4 regions of the Rahnella sp. BCC 1045 genome follow, and region 2 is predicted to be linked to each of the others. Evidence: predicted binding sites of a transcription regulator. Region 2 holds the regulator's gene; each other region holds the start of a gene.
What was found. Region 2 encodes CRP, which controls carbon source genes, mostly activating them, when cyclic AMP is high. Its sites were predicted from a motif close to ATGTGANNNNNNTCACAT; they were not measured.
Positions count from the first base shown of each region.

Region 1: a site for CRP is predicted at 5,443-5,460, ahead of J1782_RS03655 (iron-containing alcohol dehydrogenase). Genes of this name have one in related genera too.
Region 3: a site for CRP is predicted at 2,656-2,673, ahead of aaeR (HTH-type transcriptional activator AaeR). Genes of this name have one in related genera too.
Region 4: a site for CRP is predicted at 3,590-3,607, ahead of J1782_RS06545 (CdaR family transcriptional regulator). Genes of this name have one in related genera too.

Region 1 is NZ_JAFMOZ010000095.1:24,598-32,163, reverse strand. Features, by position in the region: gene J1782_RS03680 (SDR family NAD(P)-dependent oxidoreductase) at 1-69, opposite strand, end outside; gene J1782_RS03675 (YhcH/YjgK/YiaL family protein) at 73-543, opposite strand; gene J1782_RS03670 (exo-alpha-sialidase) at 589-1,767, opposite strand; gene J1782_RS03665 (sodium:solute symporter family protein) at 1,770-3,185, opposite strand; gene J1782_RS03660 (dihydrodipicolinate synthase family protein) at 3,269-4,156, opposite strand; gene J1782_RS03655 (iron-containing alcohol dehydrogenase) at 4,200-5,336, opposite strand; gene J1782_RS03650 (four-carbon acid sugar kinase family protein) at 5,531-6,877, shown strand; gene J1782_RS03645 (D-threonate 4-phosphate dehydrogenase) at 6,870-7,566, shown strand, end outside.
Region 2 is NZ_JAFMOZ010000138.1:52,174-59,739, forward strand. Features, by position in the region: gene J1782_RS19700 (phosphoribulokinase) at 1-338, shown strand, start outside; gene J1782_RS19705 (amidohydrolase) at 344-1,528, opposite strand; gene J1782_RS19710 (MFS transporter) at 1,544-2,734, opposite strand; gene J1782_RS19715 (LysR substrate-binding domain-containing protein) at 2,939-3,850, shown strand; gene J1782_RS19720 (OsmC family protein) at 3,852-4,259, opposite strand; gene crp (cAMP-activated global transcriptional regulator CRP) at 4,622-5,254, shown strand; gene J1782_RS19730 (YccS/YhfK family putative transporter) at 5,316-7,391, shown strand.
Region 3 is NZ_JAFMOZ010000145.1:124,849-132,414, reverse strand. Features, by position in the region: gene aaeB (p-hydroxybenzoic acid efflux pump subunit AaeB) at 1-1,247, opposite strand, end outside; gene aaeA (p-hydroxybenzoic acid efflux pump subunit AaeA) at 1,258-2,193, opposite strand; gene aaeX (p-hydroxybenzoic acid efflux pump operon protein AaeX) at 2,201-2,404, opposite strand; gene aaeR (HTH-type transcriptional activator AaeR) at 2,691-3,629, shown strand; gene tldD (metalloprotease TldD) at 3,684-5,129, opposite strand; gene yhdP (AsmA2 domain-containing protein YhdP) at 5,269-7,566, opposite strand, start outside.
Region 4 is NZ_JAFMOZ010000110.1:11,772-19,337, forward strand. Features, by position in the region: gene mtnN (5'-methylthioadenosine/S-adenosylhomocysteine nucleosidase) at 1-146, opposite strand, end outside; gene dgt (dGTPase) at 331-1,845, shown strand; gene degP (serine endoprotease DegP) at 2,053-3,492, shown strand; gene J1782_RS06545 (CdaR family transcriptional regulator) at 3,710-4,870, shown strand; gene J1782_RS06550 (MFS transporter) at 5,176-6,552, shown strand; gene J1782_RS06555 (enolase C-terminal domain-like protein) at 6,549-7,566, shown strand, end outside.

The DNA of each region.
Region 1 (7,566 bases), on a different contig from region 2:
GCACACCGTTTCGCCAATGCCTGAACTGCAACCGGTCACCAGTGCATGTCTGACAGGAACAGAGGTCATGACTTATCTCCTGAATGCCGAAGCCGGAACTTTGAAAACGGCTTTGCGCACAACGGCCGGGCGGTCTGTACAACACAATGCGCGATGCGGTTCGCCCGGGGCGAACGTCACAAAATCCCCGCTGCGCAGTAAAATCTCTTTCGACAATTGAGGGGTTTCAAGAATAAACAGATCGGGTTTCCGTTCGGTGGCGGGCTGCCCGGTGACGTTTCGCGTATCAAAACCAATGATTTCCTCGCCTTCCAGCACGACCTGAATATCCAGCCAGTCGCGATGAAATTCCGTATGCCGTTCCGCCGCCGGTGACGTATTCGCGTTGCCAATCGTGCAAAACCACTCAGCGCCTTCCGGCTGAAAACGCCCGTCTTCCCGCGCGCGCAGTGCGTCCAGTGAACACGCCGGTAGTGTCAGGATCTGGCGAAGTGCATCGGGTAATGTGGCCAGTTCCAGCGCCTGTAAGTGACCTGTAATCATGTTTAGCTCCTGATAAAAAAAGCCCGCGACAGCGGGCCTGAGGGATCAGCCTTTTACCCAGGATTCATCGACGCAGACGTATTTGATCGCCTGACGGTAGCAGGTAAACGCGATGTGAAGTTCACCGTTCAGCCCCTGTTTGATGCTCGGATAAGAGAACTCACGGTTCAGTTTTTGCTGCGAATTGTTGGTCATGCAGTAGCCGTCGCCGGTTTCCAGATTGCGCTGGTAAGGCCATGTGCGGCCGTCGTCTTCAGAAATCGCCAGCGTCATCGGCGCACGCGGTGCGCCCCAGAACGCGCTGCGACCGCCGGTTTCCACCGGCGCTTCAGAGCGGGCATCGTCTTCTTCATCTTCAATTTCATCATACAAAGACGCGCGACGTTCACTGGCATCTGCCGCACTCATCTTGTTAAACACCAGTGCCAGATGGCCATTGGTGAGCGTGGTGACCTGAATGGACGAATTATTGTTAGGCAGCCCCGTCGGCTGCGGCGCAGTCCACGTATTGCCGCCATCGACAGACCGGCTCTGATAGATGAAGTCTGCCCAGCGGCTGCGGTACAACGCCAGCAGGCTGCCGTCGTGCAGCGGCGTAATATTCATGTGTACGCAGCCGGTGCTTTCCGGCACAGCGACATCGCGCCAGGTTTTGCCTTTATCGCTGGAAATTTTGACCGCGCTGTCATCATTGTTGCCGACCCATTTTTCACCGGGTTGCGTCCGGCAATAAAACACCGGCAGCAGCCAGTCGCCGTTCGCGAGTACCGTTACCGGCTGGCGAATAAACGTGCCGGGCTGACCGAGCAGCGTGCCAATTTCGCCCCAGCTTTTGCCCAGATCCTGCGACTGACGGAAACGCACAATGGCAGTGTCCTGATTCCCCGATTTCTGCGCGGTGTACATCAGCCAAAGCACATTATCAGGAGCGAGAAACAGCACCGGATTCTGTTCGGAACGGCTGGCATCTTCAGAGAGTTTTACTGGCTGGCTCCAGACTTGCGCACCTTTTTCCAGGCGTGAAAGATAAATCGAGATGTCCGCGATCCCTTCCTGAGTTCCGGCAAACCACGTACACAGCAGGCTGCCGTCGGGCAAAGGCAGCAGATTGGCGGCATGATTTTGCGGGCAATCAGACGGCAACATGGCGTCCCGACGTGCGGCGTCGTTTTCCGGGATGTGGACTTTTCCGCTGCGTTCGACGGTTAACGTTTCAGTGGTCATCTTTAAGCTCCAGACTTTTGAATAATTTGTGCATTTTTACTTTTAACGGCTCGCTGCGGGATCAAACGGTCAATCACCATAATGATGGCCGGCGTGATCAGCGCAATGTACATGTTGTTGATACCAAAAGGATCGCCGAGTACATACCATACGGAGGTCACGACGCAGGCACCGATCAGGCCGGCATTCGCACCGCGCGCGCTTTTGAAGAACGGCAGGTAGAAAGCCATGACCGCAACCACGGAAATCGAGAGGCGGATTGCGCGGGTGAAGAAGGAAAGTTTCAGCACTTCCGGTACCAGCAGTACGAAAATCAGTGGCAGGAAACCAATCAGCAGCGACAACCAGCGCGTCATTTTGAATTCACGCTCAGGCGTTGGATTGCGGTAAGGCACGTAGAAATCCTTCACAATCAGCGAGGCGATGGCCAGCGCAACAGTACTGACGCTGACGAATATCGAAGCCACCAGCGACGTGGTCACCAGACCTGCCAGCCACGGATTCATGTCCTGAATAAAGACCGGCAGTGCATACAGGCTGTTCATGTCGGGGTGCAGGAATTTAGCCGCCACGCCTATCATGCCAATCGCCAGCGCAATCGGTACGCAGAAGAAGAACGCGACCCAGGTAGCACGCTTGGCTGACTCCGCGCTTTTGGTGGAAGAGATGGCCTGAATGACGAACTGTGTACAGAAAATAGAACCGATGGTGCCAATCAGCCAGGCGAAGATGGTGCTGGCGCCAATGCTGCCGTCCCACGTCCAGTAGAAATCTGGCATCTCTTTGACCATCGGCATCACGCCACCGGTCATGTGCAAGGCGATGCCTAAAATCACCAGCACGCCGATGTACTTGATAGCGCTGTGCAGCATCGTCACCCACGCCATACCTTTCATGCCGCCGAACGCAAAGTAGAACGTACTGACGACGGCGGTGATAAAGGCTGCCACCGGCAGATTCACTTTCAGTACGGTAGAAATGGCCGCTGCACCGCTCACGTAGTTCCCGACGTTAACCAGCAGCAGGGCGTAAATCATGATGATTGAAATGATGTTCTTGGTCGTGTTGCCGTACTTCTCAGCAATTGCGCCCGAAATCGTGATTTTTCCGGTGTTATAAATGCGTTTGACCAGCAACAGACCAAAAATCGGGAAGCCGATGGCGGCACCCAAAATCGACCAGGACGCTGCAAAACCGCCTTCGAAAGCCGCCTGCGCCGTTCCGATGGTGGATTTGGCACCGATGTATTCCGACATCAGCAGCACGCCGACAATAAACGCAGGCATTGCGCGCGAACCTTCCATGAAATCGCCGCTGGTTTTACTGCGCAACCGGTAGGTCAGCCAGGTGGTGAACAGGATGTAGGCGAGCACAATGCCAATAATAATTAACGTATCTGATGAGCTAAATTCTTTCATTTTTTCCTCACACAGCGCGTAGGGGACCCTGCCTGCGCACTTTCATGCGCAGGAGATCGGTAGATTCGTTAGGTAAGGCGCGTTTAGCCGCGCAAATTAAATTCTTTTATGACGGTCAGGATCTTCTGTGTATCGTCCTGCGTGAATTCCACCGGATACCGGCTTTCACCCACGGTAAACCCGAGCATATTCACGGCTTTTTTAACCACGGCCGGTGAAAACGCAATGCTGTATAAATCGGTGCGGATCTTATTGATGTCTGCCTGAACCGCTTCGGCGGCGGCAGGCTGGTTTTCCTGCAGATGGTGGTAAACAGCGTTTACCTGTGCGGGGATGATATTGGCGATACCGGAAATGCAGCCGGCGCTGCCTTCGGTGAAACCGCGATAAATCAGTGAATCCGGCCCGGTCAGCACGTCAAAATCAGCAAACTGCTGGCTGACTTCGTGGAAACCGTGCAGGCTCTCGTACGAACCGGCACTGTCTTTAATCCCTTTGATATTAGGATGATCGGCTAGTACGCGGACTACGTCTGGCGTCAGCGTATTACCGGTTCTTGCCGGAATGTTGTAGAGATACACCGGCACCGTCAGCGCATCGGCGACGGCGCGGAAATGCGCAATCAACTCCTGTGGGCGTAACGCCGCAAACCACGGCGTAATCACCGACACGGCACGCACGCCGAGTTTCTCAATCTGTTGTCCCAGACGAATGGTGTCGCGGGTAGAAATCTCGCCGACATGCGACATCACGCCCGTGTCATCGCCCGCGGCTTCGAGACAAATCTCTGTGACTTGAATTTTTTCCTGCCCGCTGAGCATAAAGAATTCGCCGTTAGTGCCGTTACAGAAAATATTATTTCCTGCCTGTTTTTGGCGTTTTACCTGCTGGCGCAATGCGTCACCGTCGAGTTCTCCCCTGGCGGAGAACGGCGTCACAATGGCGGTATAGACTCCGGTAATATTATTCATTTTATTCTCTTTACGTCGTTGTAATCGGATATGAAATAAGGGGTTAACGAATGCTGCGGTAAATTTCCGCTATTTGATTTTTGCTGACCGGCATCGGTACATTTTTAATTAAACGTTGTACCTCTATTGCCCCCTGCGACAAATAAGGAATGTCGTCAGGTGTGATATTCAGCTGGCTTAATTTGACCGGCAAATCCAGGCGATGAACCAGCGCGTCAAAATATTCCACCAGCGCATGGGATTTTTCTTCTTCACGTAATGTCCGGTCGGCATCTGGAATTAAGTCATAGGCCTGCGCAAATTTATTCACGGCTGAAGGCCTGACAAAAGCCATACAAGGTGCGAGCAGAATGGCATTCGCTACCCCGTGAGGAATGTGATATTTGCCGCCGAGCGGATAGGACATAGCGTGAACCAGATGGGTGCCCGCATGGGCAATCGATGCGCCGCCGTAATATGACGCCCACAGCATATTCAGCCGCGCCTGCAGATTTTCCGGTTCGGCAACGGCCGTTTCGAGGCTGGCAAACAGCTTCTTCATGCCGACCAGCGCGAAGTTATCACTGACCGGGTTAGCAATGTCCGACGTGAAGCATTCGAACAGATGGCACAGCGCATCGATGCCGGTAGACGCCGCGATGCGCGCGGGCATGCTGGTGGCCAGTTCAGGCACCAGCGCAACATAATCGGGCAGCATGACCGGCGTGATAATGCCTATTTTGGTTTCCTTTTCGGGGATCGCCAGAATCGCGTTTGGTGTGGATTCTGAGCCGGTGCCTGCAGTGGTTGGGATCAGTAACGACGTCGTACGGTGTTGCGGTTTTTCGCCCGCCAGCAGACTGTCGAGCGTGACGGTTTCATCTCCGGCGCACAGAATCGAAAGCAGCTTTGCGACGTCCAGTACGCTTCCGCCGCCGACGCCAATCACCAGATCGACCTGCGGCTGATGCAGTGTTTTCAGGATAGCGGCGACGTCATGCTGGTTCGGTTCCGGCGGCACACTATCAATAATGCTCACCTCGCAGCCTGCGTTATCCAGCTGGCCTATCAGCGATTGCACCGGCGGCAGGCCAATAATGTTTTTGTCGCTGACCAGTAAAACCTGACGTTTTCCGGCCAGCAAGTAGCCGATGTCCTGTAATGACTGATAACCGCTGATGATCGTGCTGTCTATATTCATGCCTTTTTCCTGCCGTCTGAGTCTTTAGTAAGAGTGAGTTCAATCATCAAAGGTCGATACTCCTCACATCGTCAGGGCAATTTATAGGCGAAATTGAAGTTGAATAATTTGAACTTGCTCACATATAATCAATCATGATTGAATATAATCATAACCAGCAAGATTAACCCGACCTCATTCATCACGGAGCCACGATGGCCAAAACCGTAACTCATACAGCACTTCAGAAATCCGCCGGGCTGCTGGTGATTGCCGACGACTTTACCGGCGCGAATGATACTGGCGTGGCGCTGGTGGCGCAGGGAATGTCGGTATGTGTGCAGTTTGATGTCACTGGCAGCGTGGTAAAAGTGGGCACCGGTCATGCACTGATTTACAGCACTGACAGCCGGGCTATGAGTGCAGAGGATGCCGCGGAAAAAGTCACGCAGGCTGTGCTGGCCGGGTCACCGGTTTCCACTGAGAAAGGATGGGTCTTCAAGAAAATCGACTCTACGCTGCGCGGGAATCTGGGGGCAGAAACCGAAGCTGTGCTGATGGCACTCGATTGCCCGCTGGCGATTATCGCGCCCGCCGTACCCGAACTCGGGCGAGTGATAAAAGACGGGCTTTGCTACGTGAATGGCCGCTTACTGACGGAAACTGAATTCGCCACAGACCCGAAAACGCCGGTCAGCACGGCCAGCGTCGGCGCACGTCTGGCTGAACAAACGTCGCTGCGCCAGCATCACATCAGCCTTGAGGTGCTGCGTTCGGGGGATTTTCAGGCACAGCTTTTCGCGCTGACGGCCTCGGGTGTTCGCATTGTCGTGGCCGACAGCCAGTCCGCAGAAGATCTGAATCTGATTATTCATGCCGCAGAAAGTTTGCCATTCAGACCGCTGCTGGTCGGTGCTTCCGGCCTGAGCCATGCGCTGGCGCAACATTGCCTGACGCCGCAAACCTCGCCTGAGAATATCACTGAACGCACAGCCGCACCGCTGCTGGCGGTTGTCGGCTCAATGAGTGAAATCGCGGCGCAGCAGATTACTTTTGTACAACAACACCGCCCCGTTTCACTGATTGATCTTGATGTTCTCCGGCTCTTCTCTGCGGATTCAGACCGGCTGCTGACGACGCTTTCTGCTGAAATTCGCCACGCCATCGCAGAGGGCAAACATTGTTTTATCCGTACCCGCCAGAGTGAAGAGCAGCGGCATTCCGTTGCCAAGTTTTGCCAGCAAAATCACATCAGCCGCCCGCAAATGGGCGGGCGCATTGCCGCCTTTCTCGGGCAACTGATTCAGAACGTTTTACAGCAACCGGAGACGAAACCGGGCGGACTATATCTGTCCGGCGGAGATATTGCGCTGGCCGTTGCCCGGGCGCTGGGTGCGAAAGGATTTGAAATCAAAGGACAGATTGCAGGCTGTGTTCCCTGGGGATTTTTACTCGACAGCCCGCTTAACCGTTTGCCAGTTATGACCAAAGCGGGTGGGTTCGGCACTGAAAATACGCTATTTGAAGTTTTACGCTTTATTGAGGAGAAATTGAGTGACTAAAATTATTGCAGTAACCATGGGTGATCCTGCCGGTATTGGCCCTGAAATTATCATTAAAGCGTTAGCTGAAGGTGAGTTGTCCGGTACGCCTGCGGTAGTTGTCGGATGCGCGGCGACTTTCCGCCGGATCCTCGCTCTCGGGATCACGCCAGCCGCTGAATTACGCATTATCGATGACGTTTCGCAGGCACATTTCGCGCCGGGCGTCATCAACGTGATTGACGAACCACTGGCGGATCCGCAGACGCTGGTACCGGGAAAAGTGCAGAAAGAAGCGGGTGATCTGGCCTATCGCTGTGTGAAACGCGCCACCGAACTGGCGATGGCCGGACACGTTCAGGCCATCGCTACCGCTCCTCTTAATAAAGAAGCGATGCATTCTGCCGGGCATATTTATCCGGGTCATACGGAATTGCTGGCGAAACTAACGGGCAGCCGCGATTACGCGATGGTGCTTTACACCGACAAGCTGAAAGTCATTCATGTCACCACGCACATTGCCCTGCGCAAGTTCCTCGATACGCTTAACGCCGGGCGCGTGGAAACTGTTATTCAGATGGCAGATACCTTCCTGCGTCGCGTCGGTTACGAAAACCCGCGTATCGCGGTGGCGGGTGTGAATCCGCATGCCGGTGAGAACGGATTGTTCGGCGATGAAGAAATCAGGATTGTCGGGCCGTCTGTGGAAA
Region 2 (7,566 bases):
CGGTGATGGATTCAGTAGTGCGTTCGATGGACGACTACATCAACTACATCACGCCGCAGTTTTCCCGCACGCACATTAACTTCCAGCGCGTACCGACTATCGATACTTCCAACCCGTTCGCTGCCAAAGCCATTCCGTCACTGGATGAAAGCTTTGTGGTGATCCATTTCCAGGGACTCGATGACATTGATTTCCCGTATCTGCTGGCGATGTTGCAGGGCTCGTTTATCTCGCACATTAAAACACTGGTCGTACCGGGCGGGAAAATGGGACTGGCGATGGAGCTGATTATGGCGCCGCTGGTGCAGCGCCTGATGGAAGGTAAAAAAATCGAGTAACGAACTCAGGCGCCGTTCATCAGCAACTGACGGATAAACCCGACATGCAGTGCGACGCCAATCTGTAACGCCTCTTCATCGAGGCGAAAACGCGGATTATGCACACCGTAAGTCGCGCCAATTTTTTCATTCCCGCTGCCAATAAACAGGAAGCAACCCGGTACTTTTTGCTGATAGGAAGAGAAATCCTCACCACCGAACAGCGGCTGAGTGACTTCGCGCAGCGCATGTGGCCCCAGCGTTTTTTCGATCACCTGACGCGCAATCGCACAGGCCTCAGGATGGTTATCACCGTTCACATAGCCGCGCGTCCAGCGCAGTTCGTATGTCGCACCGTGCGCCGCCGTAATCCCCGAAATAATCTGTTCCATCAGCAACGGAACCTGCTCGCGCACACTGCTGTGATGGGTGCGCAATGTTCCGGCGAGTTTCACGCGTTCCGGAATGACGTTATAACTCTCCCCGCTCTGGAAGGTGGCGATGGTCAGCACCGGCACCTGAAGCGGATCGATGCGGCGCGCCACGACGTTTTGCAGCGCCGTCACCACTTCCGCGCCAATCACCACCGGATCAATGCACAAATGCGGCATCGAACCGTGTCCGCCTTTGCCGGTAATCGTGATGTCGAAGTTATCGGTGGACGCACAGAACACGCCCTCTTTCAGGCCAACCTCGCCCGTCGGAGAATTCGGCATAACGTGCAGGCCGAAGATTTTCTCCACGCCGTCGAGCACGCCTAAATCCACCAGTTCCTGCGCCCCGCCCGGCGGCAACTCTTCCGCATGCTGGAAGATAAACCGCACCGAGCCGTGCAGCGCGGACTGACATTGCGTCAGCACTTTCGCCGCACCCAATAACATCGAGGTGTGCGCGTCATGGCCACAGGCATGCATGACACCCGGCACCGTCGAACAAAACGGCTCATCGTTTTCTTCCTGAATCGGCAGGGCGTCGATATCCGCCCGCAGCGCATACATCGGCCCCGGATAAGCGCCTTTAAGATCGGCAACCACGCTGTTGGGCGTCAGCCGCGTCAGGGTCAGGCCGCCAAAACTTTCCAGCTGTTCCGCAATGTAATCCGCCGTTTTATGTTCCTGAAATGAGAGCTCAGGATGCGCATGAATATGTCTGCGCCAGCGCAAAACATCCGTTTTGACTTCCGCCAGCATCGCTTCAAAATTAAATGTCATCAGACTTCTCCTCAGTTATGCCACGTCGCGCAACGCTGCGCGCGGTTTCAGGGTCAGCGGCAAAATCGCCAGCCCGGCAACCACCATCGCCAGTGCCAGAAAAACAAATGTCGAAAAATACCCGTGCGTCACGGTGATCAGATAGCCCATCGCAATCGGCGCCACGAATCCGCCGAGCGTTCCGCCGGTATTGATAATCCCCATTGCGGCACCCATCACTTCCGGCGGCAGGCGTTTCATCGGCAGCGTAAACACCGTGACAAATGCCGCCATCAGGAAGATATAGCCGAGGAACAGGAACAGCCCGGCGGTCACCGCCGACCCGGAGGTGTAGACCAGCCAGATGCACAGCGCGCTGAGCAGTGCGCTGCAAAAAATCACTTTCGGCTCTTTGCCCTGCATATAACGGCCGACCAGCCAGCCGGTCGCGAGCGAGGAAATCCAGATCCCCATTCCGCCGGTGGCGACCACCAGCCCGGAAACGTCCAGCGACATTCCGCGCTGTTGTACCAGATATTTAGGCAGCCACGCCATCAGGCCGTAAGACGGAATGTTGATGCAGAAAATCGACACGAACAGCAGCACGACAATCGGATTTTTAAGCAGCTCACGGTAGCCGGTCGCTACGCCGTTACGGGCTTCTGCTTTCGGAGGGTTCGGCACAAAAATGATAATCGCAACGGCAATCGCAAACGCCAGAAGGCCGAGAATAGAGAATGATCCGCGCCAGCCGAGCGTATCGAGTGCGTACACCGCAATCAGCGGCCCGGCTGTCATCGCCAGACCGGCGGATGACAGCAATACGGACTGCGCGAAAGTGCGCTGCCCGACATCAAAATTCGAGACCACCGCTTTGGCGCAGGAACACGGATAACCGGAATGTCCGACGCCGGAGAGAAAGCGAAACGTCACCAGCAAACCGAGGCCGAATCCCAGCAAACCGAAGCAGAGCGCGAACCCGCCGAGCAAAAACAGCGAGATACCAAGTACTTTTTTGTAGCCGAAGCGGTCATTCAGCCAGCCAGCGGGGATCTGAAACAGCGAATAGGCCAGGAAGAAAATGCCGGTGATGTAACCCAGCTGCTCTGGTTGCAGGTTAAATTCGCGCTCAATCGGCAGCAGCGCGAACCCCATCACCGTTTTGTCGATATAAACCACCGCATAACCGACGAACAGCAGGAAGATCATCAGGGAACGACTTTTCATAGCGGATATCCCTTTTTGTTATCACCGCGTCAGAAGTTCTCACTGTCGGGCGAAAAGTAAAATGCGACATGCATCACGTAATCAACTGAATAACAACGCATTATTTATTCCAAATCTGAAGCTATCAGCTTTACAGGTTTGCCATAAGATGCAATTTTTGGGCGGGTGATGCTTTTTACTGATAGGGCTTTCAAGCGAGGCGACATGCGTTATTTACCGAAATTGCAGCAACTCAAGGTTTTCCAGCAGGTTATCCGCAGCGGCAGTATTCGCGGCGCGGCGCGGGCGATGAATCAGTCGCAGCCCGCGGTCAGCAGAACCTTGCGGGAACTGGAACAAACGCTTGAAACTCAGCTTATCGTGCGCGGCAATCAGGGCATGGCGCTGACGGAAACCGGCCGTGCCTTTGCGCAGCGCATGCAGTTTATTCTCGAAGAACTTGAACGTGCGGCGGATGAGATCCGGCAGATTAATCAGTATTCGCAGGGTTCGGTGGCTATCGGGTTTTCATCACTGCTGGCGCTGACGGTATTTCCGGCCCTCAGTGAAGCGTTCAAAACGCAATTTCCCCAGTCCAAACTGCTGATTAAAGAAGGCCAGCTTTCGACGCTGTTACCGGCGCTGCGTGAAGGGAAACTCGATTTTGCTGTCGGGACCGCCGGGCCGGGTTTTCCGCTGGAGGATTTGGTGCGTGAGCCGCTGTTTAGCGCCCCTTTTGGCGTGATTGCGCGGCAAGGGCATCCGCTGGCAGATGCCACCACGCTCGACGAATTGCAGTGCGCGCGCTGGGTGTTGCCGGAAACGGATATGGGTTACTACCAGCAGATTCAGCTTTCGATGAACGGCTTTAACGCACCAGCCGGGGAAACGCCGGTAAGAACGGATTCGGTAGTGTGCGGGCTGAATATGGTGTTGCAGTCGGATTATCTGACGATTGTGGCGAAGGCCATGCGCGCGCCGTTCGGCTTACAGGACAGGCTTTGCCTGCTCAATATCGATACGCTGCCGGAAGCTGAATATTGCGTGCTCTATTCGCAGAAATCGCCGCTGACGTTTGCCGCGCGGCGATTTCTGGATTTACTGCGAAGTCAGTGCCAGTCGTATCACTGGTCGTGACTTATTCGGCGTTCACTACTTCAAAACTGTGGGTGATTGTCGCGGCTTTGCCCAGCATCAGGGAAACGGAGCAATATTTTTCCGCAGACAGGCTGACTGCGCGTTCCACAATTTTATCCGTCAGGTCTTTGCCGGTGACGATGAAATGCAGGTTGATGTGCGTGAACAGACGCGGTGCTTCTTCGCGGCGCTGAGACGTCAGTTTCACTTCGCAGTCACGCACGTCGTTGCGGCCTTTTTGCAAAATAGATACCACATCAATCGCGCTGCAACCGCCCGCCGACATCAGCAACATTTCCATCGGGCTCGGGGCTTTGTCGCCCGCATTACCATCCATTGTGATCTGATGCCCCGACGCTGACTCACCTAAAAACGTCAGCCCTTCTACCCATTTTACGCGTGCGTGCATGTGCTCTTCTCCCGGTGGATAAATTCGTCAAATTTTCCCCTCAGACTACCCTTTCACCCAAAAACTGGCAACGTAACCCGATCGCCATCATGCTGAAGCGAGACAACAGAAGACAGCATTGCAAACCTGTGTTACAAACAAAGCCGAAACATACTTTCCAGTAAATTGCGGTGACGGTTTTTGCGGTTTAAGAACAGAACCCACGGTGTTAACAGCAATAATCAGGCTGTTTCACTCCGACATCCGCTTGCAGCATTTCTGGGGAGTTATATGCTGAAAGGGCGCTTTTTAAAGTAAGTGCCGTACAGGGAACTCTGAGCCCTGTGATTTTGGGCAGCGATAACAACAGAGGATAATAGCAAATGGTTCTCGGCAAGCCACAAACAGACCCGACTCTCGAATGGTTCCTGTCTCACTGTCATATACATAAGTATCCTTCTAAAAGTACGCTGATTCACCAAGGTGAAAAAGCCGAAACGCTGTACTACATCGTGAAAGGGTCGGTTGCCGTCCTGATTAAAGATGAAGAAGGCAAAGAAATGATACTGTCATACCTTAACCAAGGTGACTTCATCGGCGAGCTGGGACTCTTCGAAGAAGGGCAGGAACGCAGTGCCTGGGTGCGTGCTAAAACTGCCTGCGAAGTGGCTGAAATTTCTTATAAAAAATTCCGCCAGCTGATTCAGGTAAACCCGGATATTCTGATGCGTCTTTCCGCGCAGATGGCAAACCGTCTGCAAGTGACGTCAGAGAAAGTCGGCAACCTTGCCTTCCTCGACGTAACAGGCCGTATCGCGCAAACTTTGCTTAATCTGGCTAAACAGCCTGATGCAATGACCCATCCGGACGGGATGCAAATCAAGATAACCCGTCAGGAAATCGGCCAAATCGTCGGTTGTTCACGTGAAACAGTCGGACGTATTCTCAAAATGCTGGAAGATCAAAGCCTGATCTCCGCACACGGTAAAACGATTGTCGTTTACGGCACACGTTAATCCCTCAGAAATTGGCGCGACAGCTAACTGTCGCGCCTTTTTTATGGGCTAAGCTTTACGCATGACGCTATGGCGAAGACTGTTCTATCATCCCGAAGTTAACTACGCGCTGCGCCAGACGCTGGTGTTGTGCCTGCCTGTTGGCATTTGCTGGCTTTTTGGCAATCTGCAAATGGGTCTGCTGTTTTCCCTGTGCCCGGCCTGCTGCAATGTCGCGGGTCTGGATACGCCACACAAACGCTTTTTCAAACGTCTGATGGTCGGCGGCACGCTTTTTGCCCTGAGCAGCATTCTGCTGCAAGTGATGCTGGAAAGCTGGCACATTCCCCTGCCGCTCATCATGTTCTCGCTGGCGTTACTGCTGGGCGTGACCGGTGAAATCAGCCCGCTGCATGCGCGTCTGTTGCCCGGTGCGCTGGTGGCGACCATCTTCACGCTGAGCATGGTGGGTCTGCGCCCGATGTGGCAAGCTCCGGCGCTGTTCGCCGCAGGCACCGCCTGGTACGGTATCTTTAACTGGGCGTGGTTTCGTATTTCAAAAGAACAACCGATGCGCGAAACCCTCAGCCAGCTCTATCTGCAACTGGCAGATTACTTCGAGGCGAAATACAGCCTGCTGACGCAACACACCGATCCTGAAACCGCGCTACCGCCACTGCTGGCGCGTCAGCAACAGGTTATCGATCTGATTGCCCTGCTTTATCAGCAACTGCACATGCTGCCGCAACACGGACATCATCATCACCATAAGCGACTGTTCCAGCGTTTTCAGGTCGCACTCGATTTGCAGGAACACATCACGGTGAGCCTGCATCAGCCGGAAGAAGTGCAAAAGCTGGTGGAAGAAAGCCACGCCGAAGCGGTTATACGACGTAATGCGCAGGTGATCTCCGCCCGTCTGCGGGTCATCGCTGATGACATTCTTTATCACCGTTTATCCGGGCGATTTACGATGGCCAACGAACTGGCCGCGCTGGAGAAAATAGCCGCGCGCAATCCGGAGAATCCGGTCGGTCAATTTTGCTATTACCATTTCAGCCGCATTGCGCGTTTATTGCGGACACAACGTCCGCTGTACCGACGCGATCTGATGAACACTCAGCCCCGCTTACCTTTCTGGCCGGCGTTGAAAAGTTATCTTTCCTTTAAATCGGTCGCGCTGCGCAATGCTGCCCGGCTTGGCATCATCCTGGCGATTGGCAGCAGCCTTGGTCTGTTTTTCAATCTGCCCAAGCCCTACTGGATTTTGCTGACCATCATGCTGGTCAGCCAGAACGGCTATAACGCCACGCGCGTACGTATCCAGCACCGTGCGCTGGGGACGCTGGCCGGATTACTGATTGCATCCGGATTGCTGAAGCTGGAATTACCCGAAAGCACCACGTTGCTCTGCATGCTGCTGATTACTTTGTTGTCCTACACGGTTTTACGCAAAAACTACGGGCTGGCAATGGTAGGTATGACAGTGACAGCCGTGTATACCCTGCAACTGCTGGCGATGAATGGCGTACATTTTCTCGTACCACGGCTGATAGATACGCTGATCGGCTGTGCGCTGGCTTTCGGCGGCACCATCTGGTTGTGGCCGCAATGGCAAAGCGGTTTGCTGCGCCAGAATGCGCATCAGGCGCTGGAAACCTATCAGAACGCAATCCGGTTGCTGCTTGAGGAAAATCCGGATGCCGCGAAACTCGCTTACACCCGAATGCAGGTCAATCAGGCGCATAATAAACTGTTCACCTCACTGAATCAGGCAATGCAGGAACCGGGCTTTAACTCGCATTATCTGGCGGATATGCGTCTGTGGGTGACGCACAGTCAGTTTATTGTCGAGCACATCAATGCGATGACTATTCTCGCCCGCGAGCACTACATGCTGCCGGAGAAACTGGCGACGGAGTATTTGCAGACCTGCGAAATCGCGCTGCAAAGCTGTCAGCAGCGGTTGCTTTACGACGGGCCCGGTGGTGAGAACACCTTGTTTAATGCGCCGGAGCTGCATCCGGATATGCCGCTGACCGAAATGGAACGCCACCTGCGGAGGGTGATATCGCATCTGAGTGTGATGCATACTATTTCGTCACTGGCGTGGAAGCAGAGACCACATCATGGGATCTGGTTAACGCGGCGGGCGTGATTTATAACTCCCTCCCCCTGCAAAAGGGAGGGGGGGGGTATTAAGGTCGGCTTAATTGTCTGAGTTGCCCTCAAACCAACACCCCATCCCAGCCTTCCCCTCGTGAAAGGGGAAGGAGCAAAAGTAAAACCTTTCAGCCATTGCAGGATAGAAGTAAAACGTCGATCTCCCCTTC
Region 3 (7,566 bases), on a different contig from region 2:
CCAACCGGGATCGCCAGTAACATACCGACGATAAAATCCATCGCCATGCCTTTCGGGTTCGGCGTGCGCATCGCCAGCGAGGTCACCACGGCGATAATAATCACGCAGCCACTGGCCGACGTCCAGCCGGTCCACAACCACATCAGGCAGCCAATCGCCGTCGCAGTAAAGGTACGCAGGCCGTTGATCAGCGCATGATGCCGTTCTGCAGACACCGGACGCACTACCACTTCGCCTTCCAGCACACCGCTTTCAATGCTGCTGATGCTGCTGTTGGTCTGAACACCTTTCATCAGCAACAGCGCACGGGTCCCTGCCCCGGCCCAGGCGCTGAGCGTCACCAGTACGTTATCGCTGTGCATGCCGGTAATAATCTGGCGCAGCTGTTTCAGGCGACGGTGAACATCCGCAACGGTTTCTGCCGGTTCAGCAAATAACGCTTTCAGCTCGGGAGAAAGCCTTTCCGGCGTGTCCTGCATAATCAGGTAGGTTTCACAGGCCTGGGTAATCATGCTCAGCGAGGTGCTGTGCAGCGCCTTCAGACGCTGATTGCAACGCTGCCAGCGCGATGATTCCATCATCAGGCTGCCGCGCATACCGTTTAGCGCTGTGGTGCTTTTGACCAGATTATTCCAGGATTTGTCGATATCTTCTTTAGAGCCGACATTCACGCAAATCCGCATCAGCGCAAACTGATCCAACATCAGCTGACTGACGGCGCGGTCGATATCTTTTTTGATGGAACGCGGAGAAAACAGCAGGTCAGCCACGATGGCGCAGCAAATACCGATCACGATTTCGCTGCAACGCTCAACGGCAAACTGCGGTGTCTGTAACGGTGCGCTGGCGGAAGTCACCACGATAATCAGCGCGGTATAACCCGCCAGCCCCAGCGCATAGGAGTTTTCAATGCGCACCAGTGAAGACCACCAGGTGCAGATGCCCGCCCATATACAGCATAAAAGCAGCATCACGACCGGCGCGCGGGCGGTGGCGATAACAATCACCAGCGCCGCGATACAGCCGATAAACGTCCCGATAACGCGCAGGAAACCACGGTGACGAATAGCACCGGCAAAAGGTTCGCCGCCCGCCACCAGCGCAGGGCCGGAGGTCACAATGGCGGCGGTCATGGCCGACCAGCGCGGGGTCTCGAGTTGCAGATAAAATCCGAGAACCAGCGCGCCGAGGATCGCGAACGTCAGCTTGCAGGCAAAACGTATGCGCGGGATAAGTACGCTATTCATCTTTCCGGCCTTATCCAAACTCTCTCAGGCGATGCAGGAGACGAAGGAACGGAGAACCTTCATCTCGTTTACGATCATGACTGCCGGTGATTACGACGGTGGCCGTCGTCCCCGCCGGGTACGGATGCTGCTGGTCTTTATCGTCGAGCACGATTTTCACCGGCACGCGCTGCGCAAGGCGCACCCATTCCAGGTTGCTGTCGATAGTCGCCAGACCATTGGTCGCCGCCGAAGATGAGCTGTTGGTGACCGCAGCAGCGACGCTGTCTACCGTGCCGTGCATAATGCGGTTACTGCCCAGCGGAGTAATTTCCGCACGGTCACCTTTTTTCAGGCCCGGCAATTTAGTTTCTTCCAGATACGCCAGAATGTAGAAAGAGTTTTTCTTCACCAGCGCCACGGCGGTCGACCCCCGGTTAATGTAGTTGCCGGGATGAACCGTGAGGTTGGTGACCCAGCCATCAGCCGGTGCGACAACCACGGTACGCTCTAAATCCAGTACCGCCAGATCGCGCGCGGCCTGCGCTTTCGCCAGCTGATGCTGCGCGGTTTGCAGTACGTTGTTCGCCTGATCAATTTCTTCCTGCGACATTGCCTGAACGCCCAGTTTCACACGGCGTCCGGCTTCGCGTTTTTTCTCGGCGGCCAGCGCCTGATAATAAGCGACGTCAGCACTCGCTTCGTCCAGCGCCTGCTGATAACGCGGCTGGTCAATTTTGAACAGCACCTGACCTTTGGTCACCAGCTGATTATCAATCACCGGCACGTCAGTGATTAAACCGGTCACATCCGGCGCAATCGACACAACGTCAGCGGTAAATTTGGCATCACGGGTCCACGGAGATTCCGTATAGAACGCCCAGGCTCTGAAGATTGCGATGACAGCCAGAACGACAAGAATCAGCGTAATTGCATAACGTATTATTTTTATAGAGAAATTTTTCACAACGGCCTCAGACGAACAAGCGGGAAATCAGGTAAAAAAGACAGCAATATAATGCTGTGTTAAACAAAGCCGGATGCCAGACAAAGTCATAAATACCAGTCGGTTGTAATATCCGCCGGAGCAGGAAAAACACCACCAGCGCCAGCAGTATTTCAAAAAATACCGGTGGAAACGACAATCCGAAAATCACCATTACCGGAAGCAAACTCATCAAAAATTCCTTACATTATTACCAGCAGCAGTGACGGCGGGCAGATCTGCTCGTCCCGCGCACGCATTATTCATTATTTTAGGCAATGCCACGCGTCCCCGGAGATAAATAATTCACTGGGAAGTGCTCAATGAAACTGTGGGGTTGCCAGGGAAGTGTGCGAAGGTAAGCATTGATTCAGGAAATCAGAAACCTGAGTTTTATCGCCCGGACGAGTATATTAGCGTGCTTATTATCAAGTAATCAACGTTCTGTGATCTAAATCACTTTTAAGCCAGAGTTAACAATGGATCGATTAAAACGCATGTCGATATTCGCTCAGGTCGTGGAAAGCGGTTCTTTTACCGCCGCCGCACGACGCCTCGACATGAGCGTTTCCGCCATCAGCCAGACCATTTCAAAGCTGGAAAATGACTTACAAATCAAATTACTAAACCGCAGCACCCGCAGCATCGGCCTGACAGAAGCCGGGAAGCTTTACTATCAGGGATGCCGGAAAATGCTGCATGACGTGCGTGAAGTGCATGAACAGTTGTATGCCTTCAATAACACGCCGACCGGCACTTTGCGCATCGGCAGCTCATCGACAATGGCACAAAATGTTCTTGCTGCCATGACCGCCGAAATGCTCGGCGAATATCCCGGCCTGACGGTGAATCTGGTCACCGGCATTCCCGCGCCCGATTTAATCGCCGACGGGCTGGATGTCGTGATCCGCGTCGGTGCGTTGCAGGATTCCAGCCTGTTTTGCACCCGATTAGGGTCCATGCCGATGGTGGTGTGTGCGGCACGCAGCTATCTGGCGCAGCACGGTACGCCGGAAAAACCTGCCGATATGGTGAATTTCTCGTGGCTGGAATACAGCGTGCGTCCCGACAGTGAATTTGAGCTGATCGCACCGGAAGGCATTTCGACGCGCATCACGCCACAAGGGCGTTTCGTCACCAACGATTCGCAGACCATGATCCGCTGGCTGAAAGCGGGTGTTGGCATTGCGTATGTCCCGCTGATGTGGGTGATTGAGGAGATTAACGCCGGTGACGTGGAGATCCTTTTCAGAAGCTACCAGTCCGATCCGCGCCCGGTGTACGCGCTGTACACGGAAAAAGACAAACTCCCGCTGAAAGTGCAGGTCTGCATTGATTATCTGACGGATTATTTCAAACGGGTGAGTAAGGTGTATCAGGGTTACCGGCAGGGTAAGAAAGTGACGCAGTGGAATTAGGCAGGAAATAAATAGCCTCCCGCAAAGGGAGGCTAATCGCTGAAAAAACTGAGGTTACGCCGTACCGCCCACCGTCAGATTATCCAGCTTAAGGGTTGGCTGACCGACACCGACCGGAAGGCTTTGACCTTCTTTACCGCACACGCCCACGCCTTTATCGATGGCCAGATCGTTGCCCACCATGGAAATCTGCTGCATCGCTTCGATCCCGGAGCCAATCAGCGTGGCGCCTTTCACCGGTTTGGTGATGCGGCCTTTTTCAATCAGATAGGCTTCAGAGGTGGAGAACACGAATTTACCGGAGGTAATGTCGACCTGACCGCCGCCGAAATTCGGTGCATACAAGCCGTATTCCACGCTGCTGATAATATCTTCCGGCGTTGATTTCCCGGCCAGCATGTAGGTATTGGTCATACGCGGCATTGGCAGGTGCGCATAGGATTCGCGACGGCCATTACCGGTTGGCGCAACGCCCATCAGACGCGCGTTCAGTTTGTCCTGCATGTAGCCTTTCAGCACGCCGTTTTCGATAAGCACGTTGTATTGCCCCGGCACGCCTTCATCATCGATGGCCAGCGAGCCGCGCAGGCCTGGCATTGTGCCGTCATCAACAACCGTGCACAGCTCAGAAGCCACAAGTTTACCCATCTGGCCACTGAAGACTGACGTTCCGCGACGGTTGAAATCGCCCTCCAGACCATGCCCGACCGCTTCGTGCAACAGCACGCCCGGCCAGCCCGCGCCGAGTACCACAGGCATGCCGCCCGCAGGTGCCGCAACGGCGGTCAGGTTCAGCAACGCCATACGCACGGCGTCACGGGCGAAGGCTTCTGCGCGCACTTCACCATTGACGGTTTCGAGGAAATAATCATAACCGACGCGGCCACCGCCGCCGCTTGAGCCACGCTCGCGACGACCATCCTGCTCGACCAGCACGCTGACAGATAAACGCACCAGCGGACGGATATCCGCCGCCAGCGTGCCATCGGTTGCGGCGACCAGTACGGTTTCGTAGACGCCGGTAATGCTGGCGCTGACTTCCTGAACGCGTTTATCGGCAGCGCGGGCAATTTTATCGACACGGTGCAGAAGCTCAATTTTCGCTTCACGCGGCAGGCTTTGCAGCGGATCCAGTGGCGTATAAAGGGATTTGTAAGCAATTTCGCCCAGCGTATGCGCTTTGCCATTGCCCTGCTCGCGGACGATGCTTCGCGCCGCCGTCGCGCTTTGATTCAGCGCGTTCAGCGTGATCTGATCGGCATAAGCAAAACCGGTTTTTTCACCGCTGACCGCACGGACACCGACGCCCTGGTCGATATTGTAAGAACCGTCTTTGATGATACTGTCTTCAATAACCCAGGCTTCGTGGAAACTGGACTGGAAAAAGAGATCGGCATAATCAAGGCGACGTTCTGACAACTGGCCCAAAACGGAAAACAGATCCTGATGACTCAGATTATTGGCAGTTAGTAACTGCTCACTGACTAAGGCCAGACTCATAGATTCACTCTCTTTTAGACGAAAATCCGGCAGTGCTGGCTCTGCGGTAATCAGTCAGCCTGCCGGACAATCCATTGTTACAAAGTTATTAACAGCCTAACACAGCCCGAACGAGCTTTCCTGCGCCGTCTCGGAAACGTTACTGCGCGGTGGCCTCTTTTGGCGGGACAGCAGGTTTACGCAAAATTTCATTGATATGCGGTTCAGCAATCGTCCCGCTAATCTGGTAGCGGATCAGCGAGATTTTATTCCACAGCGGTGCCAGCACTTTACTGGCCGCAAAAACAGCCACGCCGACCACCGGGTTAATCACGAATGCCGTCGCCACGCCCACGGTGGCTGAAATTTCCGGCGCAATCACCGCTTCTAAATCGAGCTGCTGGTTTACGAAATTCACTTTACCGGTAATGGCGATATCCGCTGCCAGCCCGTCAACCAGCAGGTCATCGGTGTGCAGCGTGCCATCTTTAATCCACGCGGTGGATTTGATGGAATCAAAATAGAATCCCTGACCAAAGGTGTCGCTGAAATCCAGACGCAACTTACGCAGCAGCGCGTCGAAGCTCACCAGACGAAGCAACTGTCCGGCGCGACCGCCACCAATATCAGCAATTTCGCCTTTGCCCAGCTCGTTTTTCAGCGTGCCGTTCAGCGTGCTGATATCCGGCTTCCACGGCACCGATTTCCAGTGGAGATCGAAGTTCACATTAAACGGCGCATCTTTAAGTGGCGTAGTCACGCCAAAGAAGGACATCGCCTGTTCGATATTTTTGCCCGACAGTTTCCCTTTCAGGCCGGTATTTTCACCCTGTTCGTCCTGCTTCCAGTCGCCCTGCACATCCAGTTTTGCCACACCGGTATCAATCAGGCCGTTACGCAGCATCAGCAATTTGCCCTGCGGCGTCAGGTCAGCATTCACCTTGCGGAAGTTCTGCCCGAGGAACCAGCACGCTTCACACCGGAGCTGCAATGCAGGCCAGTTCGCGAAAGAAATCTTACTCGAGGCAAACGGGTTCCCGCCAGGCTGGCCGCTGCTGGCCACGTCGTCCACGGTCCACTGCGGGTTGAAATACAGATAATGCAGATTCACCAGCCACGGACCGTTGTCATTCATGTTCAGCGTGCCGTCGATTTCTTTACCTTTGGCAGTCACTTCCATGCCCTGATGGCTCTGAACCGACTGAATCTTCAGGTCATTCCAGACCTGCCCGCCCAGCGTCAGCGCCGGTGTGGTCAGGATAATCTGGTGCGGGAAGCTGAATCCGGACAGTTTAGTACTGGCGCTTTGCGTCGCTTTGTCCGGCGACAACAGGCCAAGCCAGTTTTCACCATCCAGCGGTGGCAGATGCAGCGTCAGGCTGCTGTCATCCGGCAATGGCGGCGTTTTTTTGGTGTTTTCCTGCCACGAAGCGCGGTCCAGTTTCAGCTGTTTGCCCAGCAACCAGCGGCTGTTGAAATGGTTTTTACCCGCCAGCACACCTTCCAGATTAAAGCTGTGCAAATCACCTTTGACGTTCACCACCAGCGGCATCGAATGACCCGGCTTTTTGTTCAGAGGATCAGGTAAGTGACTGCTTACATCTTTCAGGTCAGCATTCACGTCTACGGTATACGTCGGCGTACCTTTATGCGGAAGGGTGATATTGACGTTGCCTTTCCACGGCGTACCGCCGGAAATTTTGCTGGCCGCCGCGGCAGGCATGCCTGGAATTTTTGACAGCTGCCAGTTAGCATCCAGACCAACCTGCACTTTGAAATCGTCCGGCAGTTCCTGCGTGCTGAACATCACGTTGATCGGTTGCCCGAACCAGTTACCGGTTAACTGATTGCTTTGAAGATTGCCGTTGTCGTAGCTGAACTGGCCGCTGAGATGGCTGATTTTGCTGTCCAGCGGTTTGATAAACAGGCTGTTATCGTTAAGCGTTACGCCACCGGATGCGCGTACCAGTTCCCCGTCCAGCGGAATGTCCAGATGTAAGCGACCATTTACTTCGCCACCAATCTGGAGCTCCTGCAATGCAGAACCCAGCGTGTCGTGAAGTGGTGTATCCATGAAGTAATCGCCGATATCTTTACCCTGCCCGCGCAGGTCGGAATCGATGAACAGTTTTTCTTTCAGATAATCCGGAATATTGGCCACGACGTTGTTGCCATCGACATTGCCCAGTTTGGTGTGCGCGGCTTTCATAAACAGGCCGTCATTCAGGAAGTCGAGGTCGATATCCAGATCGGTCAGCGCAGGCCATTCCGGCTGGAACTGGAAGGTCGAATGGCGCAGCGGAACCCAAACCTGAAACTGCCCTTCGTTCTTTTTAAACGGGAAATGATGCGGATTGCCGTTAAAGGTCAGCGTCGCGTTATCCACCTGCCCGGCCTGAATCGCGCCACTCAGATAATCCACCAGATGTTTGCCCATCAGCGGTTCAGGGAAATAGCG
Region 4 (7,566 bases), on a different contig from region 2:
CCTGATTTCAGCAGCGCGACGTCCACACCGTTCAGCTGACCGGTGTAGATTTCGCAGCCAGCACGCTCGATAGTCTGACGGTTGATGATTTTGTCGCGCAGCAGGGTCACTTCCTGCTCCATTGCGCCAATAATGCCTACTTTCATATAAATACTCGCAGATTGGGGTGAAATGAACCGCAGCAGGTGCGGAATTGACGGTTTAATAACGAAAACAATGTGCGATAGTCTATCATGGCTAAAGGGAAGAGATAATGCGTTTGGGCCGTGGGTTTTGTTACGCAAAACGCGGGCTGGCCGGGCGCGTGAGTGGCTGAAAAGGTGGGAAATCATGTCCGGGATCGATTTTAAAGCGAAATTCAATTTTCAGCGCCCGTTTAGCGCCCCGATTGAGGCGCGGGATGCATATGATGTCGTCCGGCAGTTTGAGAGCGACCGGGGACGTATTATCAATTCTGCCGCCATCCGCCGTCTGCAACAAAAAACACAAGTCTTCCCGCTGGAGAAAAATGCCGCCGTCCGCAGCCGCCTGACGCATTCCCTCGAAGTTCAGCAGGTGGGCCGCCACATTGCGAAAGAAATCCTGCACCGCCTGCGCCGTCAGGGCAAGCTCGAGGTTTACGGGCTGGACGACGTGACCGATCCGTTCGAAAGCGTAGTTGAAATGGCCTGCCTGATGCACGACATCGGCAATCCGCCTTTCGGGCATTTCGGCGAGTCGGCAATTAATAACTGGTTCAAAAAGCGCATGGATATCGAAAGCTGTGGCGAAACGCCGCCGGAAACCGATTCCTGTCTGGTGGCCTGTTTGCGGCTGACGCCGGACGAGGCGGAGCTGAATCAGTTGCGCAGTAAAATTCGTTATGACCTCAGTAATTTTGAAGGCAACGCGCAGGCCATTCGCCTGGTATTTACGTTGCTCAAACTCAATCTGACCTACAGCCAGACCGCCTGCATCCTGAAATATACCCGTCCGGCGTACTCAATGAACCGCCTGCCTTCGCACGATTATCTGATGAAAAAGCCCGGTTTTTATCTGGCCGAAGAAACGTTCATCAAAGAGCTGCGTAGCGAACTCGGATTAGGGGAGTTCAACCGTTTCCCGCTGACCTACATTATGGAAGCGGCGGACGATATTTCTTACTGCATCGCCGATCTGGAAGATGCGGTTGAGAAAAATATTTTCAGCGTCGAAGAACTCTATAAATATCTGATGCGTGAATGGGGCGACATTGAGAAGAATGACATCTTCGATAAAGTGGTTCGCACCGCCTATGAAAAAATGGATAAAGCGAAAACATTCCGTAATCCGGTGGATTATTTCTTTATGGAACTTCGCGTTCAGACGGTTAAACAGCTGGTGCCTCATGCAGCGCGCAGATTCATTGATAATATAGAAGATGTTTATCAGGGAACCTTTAATCACGCGCTGCTCGAAGACGACAGCCAGGCGAACCGTTTGTTAGAAATTTATAAATCCGTCGCATTCAAACAGGTATTCAACCATCCTGAAGTCGAGGAGCTGGAATTACAAGGCTATCGGGTGATCAGCGGATTACTGGATATTTACAGCCCGTTGCTGGATATGCCATTGTCTGATTTTAGCCAGCTGGTTGAGGAGGATACGCACAGGAAATATCCTATAGAAACCCGTCTGTTGCATAAGATTTCTGCCAAACACCGTCTGGCGTATAACAATGCCGTCGTGGCGCTCGAAGGCGCAGGCGTTTCGGAATTTTCCGCGCAGGAGTTCTATTACCGGGCGAGAATGATTCAGGATTATATCAGCGGCATGACAGACCTTTATGCGTACGACGAATATCGACGTCTGATGGCGGCGGAGTAATTTGTTTTAAAAAGACAGATTTTAACGTCTTTTATTTTCTTTACGAAACTGTCCGAAAAAGCGCCATTTGTAAATAATGACAATACTTTTTTACCATTGTCAGTATGACCCTGATGAACTTCACGCTATTAATACCATCTCAGTATCACGACTACCAAGCAACGCGACTATTTTGGTTGCCACAATAATTTTAAGAGATCCTGAAAAATGAAAAAATCGACTTTATTCCTCAGCGCTTTAGCGTTAAGTGTTGGTATGGCAATGGCCCCTGTTTCGTCTGCTCTGGCTGCCGAAACCGCATCTTCGAGCACCACACAGCTGCCAAGCCTGGCACCGATGCTTGAAAAAGTCATGCCGTCCGTAGTGAGTGTGAACGTGGAAGGCAGCGCGCCGGTGAAAACACCACGCATGGGCCAGCAGTTCCAGCAATTCTTTGGTCAGAACTCTCCGCTGTGCCAGGACGGTTCGCCGTTCCAGGGCTCCCCGGTTTGCCAGGGCGGCGGTCAGGACGGACAACCCGCTCCTGAACAGAAAGAAGATTTCCGTGCGCTGGGTTCCGGTGTGATTATTGATGCGGATAAAGGTTATGTTGTGACCAACAACCACGTTGTTGATAACGCGACAAAAATCAGCGTACAGCTGAACGATGGCCGTAAGTTCGATGCGAAAGTGATCGGTAAAGATCCACGTTCTGACATCGCGGTTATTCAGCTGCAAAACGCCAAAAACCTGACCGCGATTAAAATCGCCGATTCCGAGCAGCTGCGCGTGGGTGACTACACCGTGGCGATCGGTAACCCGTATGGTCTGGGCGAAACCGTGACATCCGGTATCGTGTCTGCGCTCGGACGTTCTGGCCTGAACATCGAAAACTATGAAAACTTCATCCAGACGGATGCGGCGATCAACCGCGGTAACTCCGGCGGCGCGTTGGTGAATCTGAACGGTGAACTGATTGGTCTGAACACGGCGATCCTGGCACCGGACGGCGGCAATATCGGTATCGGTTTTGCGATCCCAAGTAACATGGTGAAAAACCTGTCCAAACAGATGATCGAATTCGGCCAGGTGAAACGTGGTGAACTGGGCATCATGGGCACCGAGCTGAACTCCGAGCTGGCGAAAGCGATGAAAGTGGACGCACAGCGTGGCGCGTTCATCAGTCAGGTCATGCCGAAATCTGCCGCAGAAAAAGCGGGCATCAAAGCGGGCGACGTTATCCTGAGCATGAACGGCAAGCCAATCAGCAGCTTCGCGTCGTTCCGTGCGGATATCGGCACCATGCCAATCGGCACCAAAGTGACGCTGGGTCTGCTGCGCGAAGGGAAACCGATGAATGTTGACGTAACGATTGAGCAAAGTACGCAAACGCCTAAAGTTGAATCCGGCAACATTTTCACCGGCATTGAAGGTGCTGAGCTGAGCAATGGCACCGCGGGCGACCAGAAAGGCGTGAAAGTTGACGAAGTGAAACCGGGTTCAAAAGCCGCGAACATTGGCCTGAAAAAAGGCGACGTGATCCTGGGCGTGAACCAGCAGAAAGTCGCTAACTTAGGCGAGCTGCGTAAAATTCTGGATACCAAGCCGTCTGTACTGGCGCTGGATATTCAGCGTGGTGACTCTTCAATCTACCTGCTGGCGCAATAATCCGCAGGCAGACCTCACAAGGCACGCTACGGCGTGCCTTTTTTTATGCATTTTTCTCCCGATCCGCGCCTGAATTTTCTTGGGCATTTGCTTAAAAATGTGACCTTACCCGCAACTTCAATAGGTGCTTTCGCTCTTTGGGCATTTGCATAATGTGTCGGAGTAAGCCGCTGGGTATGCTGGTCTGACAACGATAAAACAGGCAAGGCAGGGGATCATGTCAGCGTATCATCTCGATGCAAAGCTGGCGCAACAGATTGTTGCCCGAACAATGCAAATCATTGATAGTAATGTGAATGTCATGGATGGACGGGGAAGAATAATCGGTAGCGGCGACGATCAGCGTCTTGGCGAATTGCACGAAGGTGCGCTGTTGTCCATTTCGCAGGAGCGTATTGTCGATATCGATGAAGGTGTTGCACGGCATTTGCACGGAGTGCGTCCGGGTATCAATCTGCCGCTGCGCATAGATGGCCAGATTGTCGGCGTGATTGGACTGACCGGCAATCCGTCACAGCTGCGTCAGTACGGCGAGCTGGTTTGTATGACCGCCGAAATGATGCTTGAGCAGGCGCGTTTGTTACATATGCTCGCACAGGACAGCCGTTTGCGCGAAGAACTGGTGCTGAACCTGATCCGCGTGGATGAACTTTCTCCGGCATTAATGGAATGGGCGCAGCGTCTGGGCATTGACCTGAACCGCCCGCGCGTGGCGGCGGTGGTTGAAGTCGACAGCGGTCAGCTCGGCGTGGATTCCGCGATGGCGGAGCTGCAACAGCTGCAAACCTTACTGACCACGCCGGAGCGCGATAACCTGATCGCGATTGTTTCGCTCACCGAAATGGTGGTGCTGAAACCAGCGCTGAACAGCTACGATCGCTGGGATCCGGACGGTCACCGGCAGCGAATCGATCATCTGTTGTCGCGCATGACCGAAACAGGTCGTCTGCGCGTCCGTATTTCCCTCGGCAACTTCTTCAGCGGTCCCGGCAGTATTGCCCGATCGTATCGCACCGCGCGAACCACCATGACCGTCGGCAAACAGCGTATGCCCGAACAGCGTTGCTACTTTTATCAGGATCTGATTTTGCCGGTGCTGCTCGACAGCCTACGCGGCGGCTGGCAGGCCGATGAACTGGTGCGGCCGCTGGCGCGTCTGAAGGCCACCGACGGCAACGGATTACTGCGCCGTACACTGGCGTCGTGGTTCCATAATAATGTGCAACCAACGGCAACGTCTAAGGCACTTTATATTCACCGTAATACGCTGGAATATCGATTAAACCGTATTTCGGAATTAACCGGTTTGGATCTGGGGAATTTTGACGATCGTCTGTTGTTGTATGTGGCACTTCAATTAGATAACGATCAGGTTTAATTAATCTGTACGTCCTGAAAGTATTTCTTTATCGGATATTTTCAGGACGAAATTGCCGTATTTAATTAAACGTGACGTCAATCACAAGCCATTCTCTTTTCGTGAACTGACTCGCATGGTACTGGGCATTCGCCTCAAGATAAATGCAAAGCGCTTTCCATGCTTGTCACTTTGCCTAATGAGTTGGTTTCCGGTTGTTCTTATACTGGCATTCTTCCTTCCTCTCTGAACCCTACAGTTCTGTGGCTGGCTGGAATGACTTATACCTTGGGGTATTTGCATCACTCTCAATTCCGGAGAACATCATGGAAACAATCGTTTCATCAGCCAGTGCCGTGAAAAAAAGAACTAATGCGCGCTACTGGATCGTGGTGATGTTATTTATCGTCACATCATTTAATTACGGCGACCGCGCAACGTTATCTATTGCCGGGTCGGCAATGGCGAAAGATATCGGTCTCGATTCTGTCGGGATGGGTTATATATTTTCGGCATTTTCCTGGGCCTATGTTATCGGACAAATACCCGGTGGCTGGTTACTGGATAAATTCGGCTCCAAAAAAGTTTACTTCTACAGTATTTTCATCTGGTCATTATTCACGTTGCTGCAAGGGTTTGTAGATATATTCAGCGGCTTCGGCATCGTAGTTTCCCTCTTCGTATTACGTTTCCTGGTCGGGCTGGCTGAAGCGCCTTCTTTCCCGGGCAACAGCCGGATTGTTGCGGCATGGTTCCCGGCGCAGGAACGTGGAACAGCGGTTTCGATTTTTAACTCCGCACAGTATTTCGCTACCGTGATTTTTGCCCCGATTATGGGCTGGCTGACACAGGCCGTAGGCTGGTCACATGTTTTCTTCTTCATGGGTGGGCTGGGGATCATCCTGAGCTTCATCTGGCTGAAAGTGATCCACGATCCGAAAGATCATCCGGGCGTCAATCAGGCCGAACTCGACTACATGGAAGCCGGTGGTGCGCTGATCAATATGGATCAGAAAGTCACTAAAAAGGCGAAAGTCAAAGGCGAGAAAGCCTCACAGCTCAAACAGTTAATGAAATCGCGCATGATGATCGGCATCTATATCGGCCAGTATTGCATCAATGCGCTGACCTACTTCTTCATCACCTGGTTCCCTGTTTATCTGGTTCAGGCACGCGGAATGTCCATTCTTAAAGCGGGCATGGTGGCGTCGGTTCCGGCCATTTGCGGCTTCCTCGGCGGCGTGTTGGGCGGGATTATATCCGACTGGCTGATGCGCAGAACCAACAACCTGACGCTTTCACGTAAAGCGCCGATCGTCATCGGCATGCTGCTGTCGATGTCGATGATTGTCTGTAACTATGTTGACACCGAATGGATGGTTGTCGGGATTATGGCGTTCGCCTTCTTCGGCAAAGGGCTGGGCGCGCTGGGCTGGGCGGTAATGGCCGATACCGCACCGAAAGAAATCAGCGGGCTGAGCGGCGGGCTGTTCAACATGTTCGGTAACGTTTCCGGCATCATCACCCCGATTGCGGTCGGCTACATTATCGGTACCACCGGTTCGTTTAACGGCGCACTGATTTTCGTCGGGATCCACGCACTGCTCGCCGTCATCAGCTATGTCTTTATTGTCGGCAAAATTGAACGTATCCAGCTGAAACCTCTCGTCTCTGCCAGCGTAAAAAAAGGAGCATCACGATGAGTACGCAATCTTCTCCGGTCATTACTGATATGCAGGTTATTCCTGTGGCCGGGCACGACAGCATGCTGATGAACATCGGTGGCGCACATGGCGCTTACTTCACCCGTAACATCGTGATTCTGACGGACAGCGCCGGGAACACCGGCGTGGGCGAAGCGCCGGGTGGCGAAGTGATTTACAACACGCTGGTGGAAGCCATCGCGCAGGTCAAAGGCCAGGAAGTAGCGCGGATGAACCGGCTGGTGCATCAGATTCACGTGGGTAATCAGTCGTCGGATTTCGATTCATTTGGTAAAGGCGCGTGGACGTTTGAACTGCGCGTGAACGCGGTTGCGGCGCTGGAAGCCGCGCTGCTGGATCTGATGGGCAAATTCCTCGGCGTGCCGGTGTGCGAGCTGCTCGGGCCGGGCAAACAGCGCGACGAAGTGACGGTGCTCGGTTATCTCTTCTATATCGGCGACCGTCAGAAAACAGATTTGCCGTATCAGGAAGGGGCGCGTGGTGTTCACGACTGGTATCACCTGCGTCACCAGAAAGCGATGAACAGCGACGCCGTGGTGCAGCTGGCGGAAGCCGCACAGGATCGCTACGGCTTTAAAGATTTCAAACTCAAAGGCGGTGTACTGCCGGGTGAGCAGGAAATCGACGCAGTGAAAGCGCTGGCAAAACGTTTCCCGGATGCGCGGATTACCGTCGATCCGAACGGCGCGTGGCTGCTCGATGAAGCGATTGATTTATGTAAAAACCTGCACGGGATCCTCAGCTATGCGGAAGATCCGTGCGGCGCGGAGCAGGGTTTTTCAGGCCGCGAAGTGATGGCCGAGTTCCGCCGCGCCACCGGTTTGCCGGTCGCCACCAATATGATTGCCACCAACTGGCGCGAGATGCAGCACGCCGTGATGTTGCAGTCCGTCGATATTCCGCTGGCGGATCCGCATTTCTGGACCATGCACGGCGCGGTACGCGTGGCGCAGCTGTGCGATGAGTGGGGGCTGACCTGGGGCTGCCATTCTA